3 regions of the Mesorhizobium sp. M1396 genome follow, and region 2 is predicted to be linked to each of the others. Evidence: predicted binding sites of a transcription regulator. Region 2 holds the regulator's gene; each other region holds the start of a gene.

Region 1 (2,204 bases), on a different contig from region 2:
CGGCTGACCGCGTCGAGGCGACCGCGTTCCTCGCCGGTGAGCACCAGGCTTGCCGCCGCGATGTTGTCCCTGAACTGCGTTTCGGTCCTGCCGCCGATCACCAGCGAGGAGACCGCAGGTCGGCCGAGCAGCCAGGCCAATGCCACCTGCGCCGCCGAAACGCCGCGCTGCGTGCCGATCTCGACAAGCACGTCGACGATCCGCCACAGCCGGTCCTCGTCGCGGATCGGCGGTTCGGACCAGCCGGCGAGCTGGCGGGCGGTGGGGCTGTCGCGGCGGTATTTGCCGGACAGCAATCCGCCGGCAAGCGGGCTCCAGACCAGAACGCCTAGCCCCTGGTCGACGGAAATCGGCAGCAATTCATATTCCGCCTCGCGCGCTTCCAGCGTGTAGTGGATCTGCTGGGTGACGAAGCGTGGCTGGTGATGGCTGTCGCTGATGCCGAGCGCCTTCATCACCTGCCAGCCGGAATAGTTGGAACAGCCGACATAGCGGATCTTGCCCTGGGCAACCAGCGTGTCGAGCGCGGCGATGGTTTCCTCCAGCGGTGTCACGCCATCCCATTCGTGCAGGAAGTAGATGTCGATGACGTCGGTCTTGAGCCGCTTCAGGCTCTTCTCGCATTCGCGGATCAGGTGATGACGCGACAGGCCTTCATCGTTCGGACCGTTGCCGATCCGCATCCGCGCCTTGGAGGCGATCAGCACGTCGCCCTTGCGCTTGCCGCCGAGCGCTTCGCCGATGATCTCTTCCGAAATGCCGTTCGAATAGACATTGGCGGTGTCGATGACGTTGATGCCGGCATCGATGCAGAGATCGATCATCCGGCGCGCCTCGTCGAGATCGGTCTTGCCGACAGCCGAAAACACGCCGGCGCCGCCGAAAGTCATCGTGCCCATGGTCAGCGTCGAAACCTTCAGGCCGGAACGGCCGAGAGTGCGGTATTCCATGTCAGCCCTCGCTATTGCATTGGGGAAGGGGCGTTGGGGAAGGCCGCCCCGAATGTGGCCGCTATTTGTAGGACAATTTGAGCGGTTTGTCGCCATGCCAAGACAACGGATCCATCATGCCTCACGGGATTTGCAGCGGCGACGTCATGTTCCAGGCTGCAATAAAACCGTCATTGCCGGCCTATATTGAAGTCGGCTCAGGTGTTGGCGCTCCGAGACGTAAGCCAGGGGTTTGGGGCGCCGGACGTGGATCGACAGGGCTTGCAGGTGGAGCAGCTGATATGACCGAGCTAAAACAGAATTCCCCAGCCAGGGACTGGCTTGAGGCCGAGCTCGCCGACACGCTCGACGAGGACTATGAGCTCGAAATGTCGGAGCCGGCGCTGTCGATGGAGATCGCCAAGATCTACAAGAACGCGCATCCGCCTTCGATCGATCGCATGCAGTATTTTCGCGACCTGATCACCTTGCAGTCCGAACTGATCAAGCTGCAGTCCTGGGTCGCCTACCACAAGAAGAAGCTGGTGGTGATCTTCGAGGGGCGCGATTCGGCCGGCAAGGGCGGCGTCATCAAGCGCATCACCCAGCGGCTCAATCCGCGCATCTGCCGTGTCGTGGCACTGCCGGCGCCGACCGAACGCGAGAAGTCGCAATGGTATTTCCAGCGCTATGTCCCGCATTTGCCGGCCGGCGGCGAAATCGTGCTGTTCGACCGCTCCTGGTACAATCGCTCGGGCGTCGAACGGGTGATGGGCTTTGCCCAGCCCGATCAGGTGGAAGAATTCTTCCGCGACGTGCCGGAGTTCGAGCGCATGCTGGTCCGCTCGGGCATCACCGTGGTCAAATACTGGTTCTCGATCACCGACGAGGAACAGCAGATGCGCTTCCTGATGCGCATCCACGATCCGATGAAGCAGTGGAAACTGTCGCCGATGGACCTGCAGTCGCGCGTCCGCTGGGAACAGTACACCAAGGCCAAGGAAGAGACCTTCATCCGCACCAACATCCCGGAAGCCCCTTGGTTCATCGTCGAAGGCAACGACAAGAAGCGGGCGCGACTGAACTGCATCGATCACCTGCTCAAGCAGATGCCGTATGAAGAGGTGCCGCACGAGGAGATCACGCTGCCGGAGCGCGTCTTCAACCCCGAATACGAGCGCCAGACCCTGCCGCGCGAGCTCTACGTGCCGGAGAAGTACTGAAGATTCTCCCTTCTCCCCGTCACTATACGGGGAGAAGGTGCCGGCAGGCGGA
Region 2 (2,204 bases):
GACCAAGGCGCTGTTGAATTCCGACAACGCCTTGGCACAGCGCGTCGTCTCCGACGACGCGATCATGGACGCGCGCCAGCGGGAGCTCGACGACCGCGCCATCACGCTGATCGCCAAGCGGCAGCCGATGGCCGACGATCTGCGCCATGTCGTCGGTTCGATCCGCATGGCCGGCGATCTCGAACGCATCGGCGACCTTGCCAAGAACATCGCCAAGCGCGTCGGCACTGTCGGCCTCAGCGTTACGCCGCGCGACCTTTCGCACTCGATCGATGGAATGGCACAACTGGTGCTGATCCAGGTGCAGGGCGTCATCGAGGAATATGCGGCGCGTGACGCCGCCGCGCTGGCGAAACTGCGTGCCGACGACGAACGCATCGACGTCAAATACACCTCCGTGTTCCGCGAACTTCTCACCTATATGATGGAAGACCCGCGCAACATCACCGCGTGCACGCATCTTTTGTTCTGCGCCAAGAATCTCGAGCGCATCGGCGACCACGTCACCAACATCGCGGAAAATGCCTATTATGTTTTGACCGGCACGCAGCTGCCGGCCAATCGTCCGAAGCAGGACGAGACGACAATGTCCGCGCCGGCGGCATGACGACAGGGGTGACCAGCCGATGATCGCGCCACGCATCATGGTGGTGGAGGACGAGGAGCCGCTAGGCGTGCTGCTCCGTTATAATCTGGAGTCCGAGGGCTATCAGGTCGAGGTGGTGACGCGCGGCGACGAGGCCGAGATCCGGCTGCAGGAGAACGTGCCTGACCTTCTGGTGCTCGACTGGATGGTGCCGGCGGTTTCCGGCATCGAACTCTGCCGACGCCTGCGAATGCGCCCCGAGACCGAGCGGCTGCCGATCATCATGCTGACCGCGCGCGGCGAGGAGAGCGACCGCGTGCGCGGCCTCTCGACCGGCGCCGACGACTATCTGGTCAAGCCTTTCTCGACGCCGGAGTTCATGGCCAGGGTCAAGGCGCTGCTGCGCCGTGCCAAGCCGGAAGTGCTGTCCAGCGTGCTGAAGGTCGGCGACATCGTGCTCGATCGAGAATCGCATCGGGTCTATCGCAAGAAGAGCGAGATCCGGCTCGGGCCGACCGAATTCCGCCTGCTCGAATTCATGATGCGCCATCCCGGCCGCGTGTTCTCGCGCAGCCAGCTGCTCGACAATGTCTGGGGTGAGACGATCTACATCGACGAACGCACGGTGGACGTGCATGTCGGCCGGCTGCGCAAGGCGGTCAACAACGGCCGCATGCCCGACGTCATCCGCACCATTCGAGGTGCAGGCTACGCGATCAGGGAAGATTAATTCCCATCCCATCCCGATAAATCGGAACCCAGGTTCAAACTCGGTCAGCAGGCGGTCGCCAACGGCCGCGAAGGGTGGAATGTTGCATTCGTCTCATCGGTGGAGAACGAGCATGTGGCGCCCAAATGCGGTCATCCCATCAGTTTTCGAATGACCGCATTTGGGCCAAGGCGACAGGCGGCTTCTGGCATCCAAAATGCGGTGGCGGACATTCAAGCAGGCGGGATTGAAATCTTTAACCGACCCTTCGCGCTCGTTGCCCGGTCGCAGCGAAACGTCCGCAGCGGAGTGAGCCATGCTGGAATTGATTGTGCGTGGCTAACTGGTCGGTCCCTTCACAACTCGATTGCTCTGCGATCTCTCAAACTGCTGTTGTGTCCGGCTGGCCGCGGGAAGAACGGTTCGCGATTAGTCGGTCATAATCGCCATTTTGCCCGTAAAACTCTGCCCTCCAAATCGTGCTCCTTCTAGCGAGGTTTGAACTAATGCATGTATCTATATCCGTCAAAGCACGCGACTTTCACATAAATATAGAATTTTATTAAAATTACATTTTTGACGGAGGACGGATTCCTTCTCTTTATTCAGTGTATGTGCGCCGAATGGTCAATATTATCTCGGATCGGATGACGATTCCCTGGAACTATTTCATCCGTTGCAACGTTGCTTGGGAAGCAGTCGCTGGGACTCGTATCGAATGATTTCACCAGGTCGAATACCATGAGGAAGGATTTCTGATGAGCACCGTCGTAAACGCCAAAGGCGTCCCTCTTCCCTACACCGGCGCTTCCACTCATTGGTTCTCGGCCACTGGGTCTGGACCGGAACTGCATGGCACCTCCGGCAACGACTCCTTCTGGGGAGACACCGGCGTCAAGGTCACGATCT
Region 3 (2,204 bases), on a different contig from region 2:
ATGCCGTCCGGCGTTGTCCAGGGTCGCTTCTGGTCGACCGTATGGAGCGGCCAGGTCAGCCACGGGCCGGCCACTTCCACCAGTCTTGCAAGGCCAGGCGCGGCGCCGCGCACCGCGCCGGCGAGGATGCCGGGATCGGCATGGCCGGACCAGCCTTCGGCAATGCGCTCGCCCTTGGTGAAGGCGACGAGATTGAATGCGTCACCCTTGCTGACGGGATAGGCGACCATATGGAAGCCCGGGTGCAGGAAGGTGGTGACGCAGTCCGGAGCGCCGATCGCCGCGAAAGCCTGCCCTGCGGCACTCTGCGCGGCAATGGTCGTGCGCCAGGCCAGTTCGCCGGAAAAGCGGCTTCTTGGCGAGGCCGGCCCCTTGGCCGAATCGACAAGCCCGCGCACCGATGACCAGACGCCATCGGCGCCGACCAGCAGGAACCCCTCGGCCGTGATGGTCTTGCCGTTGATCTCGGCCGTCGCGGTGATGCCATGGGTGCCCGTGGCAACGCTGTCGATGTGGGCGCCAGTGACGATCGCGATCTCGGCGATCTCGTTGGCACGCGCCATCAGCGCACTCTGCAGATCGGCCCTGTGGGCGACGAGATAGGGTGCCTGCCAGCGGGCCTCGGCGACCTGTCCGAGCGGTACGCGTGCCAGTTCACGGAGGGTCGCGGCGTCCTTCAAGACCACGGCTTCCGGCCGCACCGCTGCCGGCAGCAGACGATCGAGCACGCCAAGCTGGCCAAGGATGCGCGTCGCGTTGGGAGAAAGCTGGAGGCCGGCGCCTACCGCCTCCAGGCGCTGCGCCTGTTCGAACACCCGCACGGAATAGCCGCGTTTGGCGAAAGCAACCGCTGCGGTCAGCCCGGCGACGCCCGCCCCGGCGATGAGGACTTGCCGGGAACGTATGTCGTTCATCGAGCTTGTCGCGAAAGAATCAGGCGGCCTGGTCGATATAGATGCAGCCGGCCGGCAGCGTCTCCGTCGCCTTCAGCTTGGGCGAATAGCGGTAGAGCGTCGAGCAATAGGGGCAAACTTTTTCATTGTCGTCGCCCATGTCGAGAAACACGTGCGGGTGATCGAAAGGCGGGTTGGCGCCCGTGCACATGAATTCCTTGACGCCGATGTCGATAGCCGGGTAGCCCGCATCGTTCTGGAAATGGGGAATGGAACCGCCTGCCATCGTCGTCTCCTTAACGCAGTCTCTTCTGCATCTGGATCATAACAGGCCTCTTTGCAAGTTCGATGAAATGAAACTGTCGCAAAAGCCTGTCAGAGGATAAGTTAAGCCGGTTAATGCATGGCCCGGAAAACCGACTTCGGTTTTCGGAACGGATCATGCGTGGCCTTGGAGTGGCAGAGCGTCCTTTGCGCGTCCTGAACGACGCGCGGCACTCTGGCGGCAGACGGTGTGGAAGAGCGGGAATATGAACGAACTGAAGCCGGTGCAGAGCGAATTCACCAACGTCGAGGCGGCAAGTCCCGAAGGCGGCAATCCCGATCGTTTCGTCAATCGCGAGTTTTCCTGGCTGCAGTTCAACCGGCGCGTTCTCGAAGAATCGCTGAACCTCAATCATCCGCTGCTGGAGCGTGTCCGCTTCCTGTCGATCTCGGCCGCCAATCTCGACGAGTTCTTCATGGTGCGCGTCGCCGGCCTCGCCGGCCAGGTGCGCGAAGGCATCGTGCTGAAAAGCCCTGACGGGCGCACTCCCGAACAGCAGCTGGAACAGCTGCTGCGCGAGGTCGAGCGGCTGCAGGAAGACCAGCAGAAGAGCCTGTCAGCGCTCACCGTGCTGCTCAACAAGGAGGGCATCGAGACCATCACCCGCGACGCGCTCACCAAGGACGAGAAAATCTGGCTGGAAGACCATTTCCAGGAGCAGGTGTTTCCGGTGCTGACCCCGCTGTCGATCGACCCGGCGCACCCTTTCCCGTTCATCCCCAATCTCGGCTTCTCGATGGCGCTGCAATTGCGTCATCGCAAGAACGGCGAAGAGATGAGCGCGCTGCTGCGCCTTCCGGTGGCGCTCAAGCGCTTCATCCGTCTGCCGGACCGCAAACGCCATGTCCGCTTCATCCCGCTGGAAGAGGCGGTCGGCCTGTACATCGGAAAGCTCTTCCCTGGCTATGAGGTCAAGGGCTCAGGCACGTTCCGCATCATCCGCGACAGCGATATCGAGGTCGAGGAAGAGTCGGAAGATCTCGTGC

Evidence for each region. Region 2 encodes PhoB, which activates phosphate uptake and scavenging genes when phosphate is short. Its sites were predicted from a motif close to TGTCATNNANCTGTCAT; they were not measured.
Region 1: ppk2 (polyphosphate kinase 2) is a predicted target of PhoB. The motif match lies at 1,108-1,124, and genes of this name have one in related genera.
Region 3: NKH02_RS26230 (RNA degradosome polyphosphate kinase) is a predicted target of PhoB. The motif match lies at 1,243-1,259, and genes of this name have one in related genera.

The regions. Positions count from the first base shown of each region.
Region 1 covers NZ_JAMYLA010000055.1:9,468-11,671, reverse strand. Annotated here, with positions in the region: gene NKH02_RS27855 (aldo/keto reductase) at 1-950, opposite strand, end outside; gene ppk2 (polyphosphate kinase 2) at 1,232-2,152, shown strand.
Region 2 covers NZ_JAMYLA010000016.1:114,843-117,046, reverse strand. Annotated here, with positions in the region: gene phoU (phosphate signaling complex protein PhoU) at 1-607, shown strand, start outside; gene phoB (phosphate regulon transcriptional regulator PhoB) at 627-1,316, shown strand; gene eglC (endo-1,3-1,4-beta-glycanase EglC) at 2,054-2,204, shown strand, end outside.
Region 3 covers NZ_JAMYLA010000048.1:53,294-55,497, forward strand. Annotated here, with positions in the region: gene NKH02_RS26220 (FAD-dependent monooxygenase) at 1-914, opposite strand, end outside; gene NKH02_RS26225 (zinc-finger domain-containing protein) at 934-1,179, opposite strand; gene NKH02_RS26230 (RNA degradosome polyphosphate kinase) at 1,424-2,204, shown strand, end outside.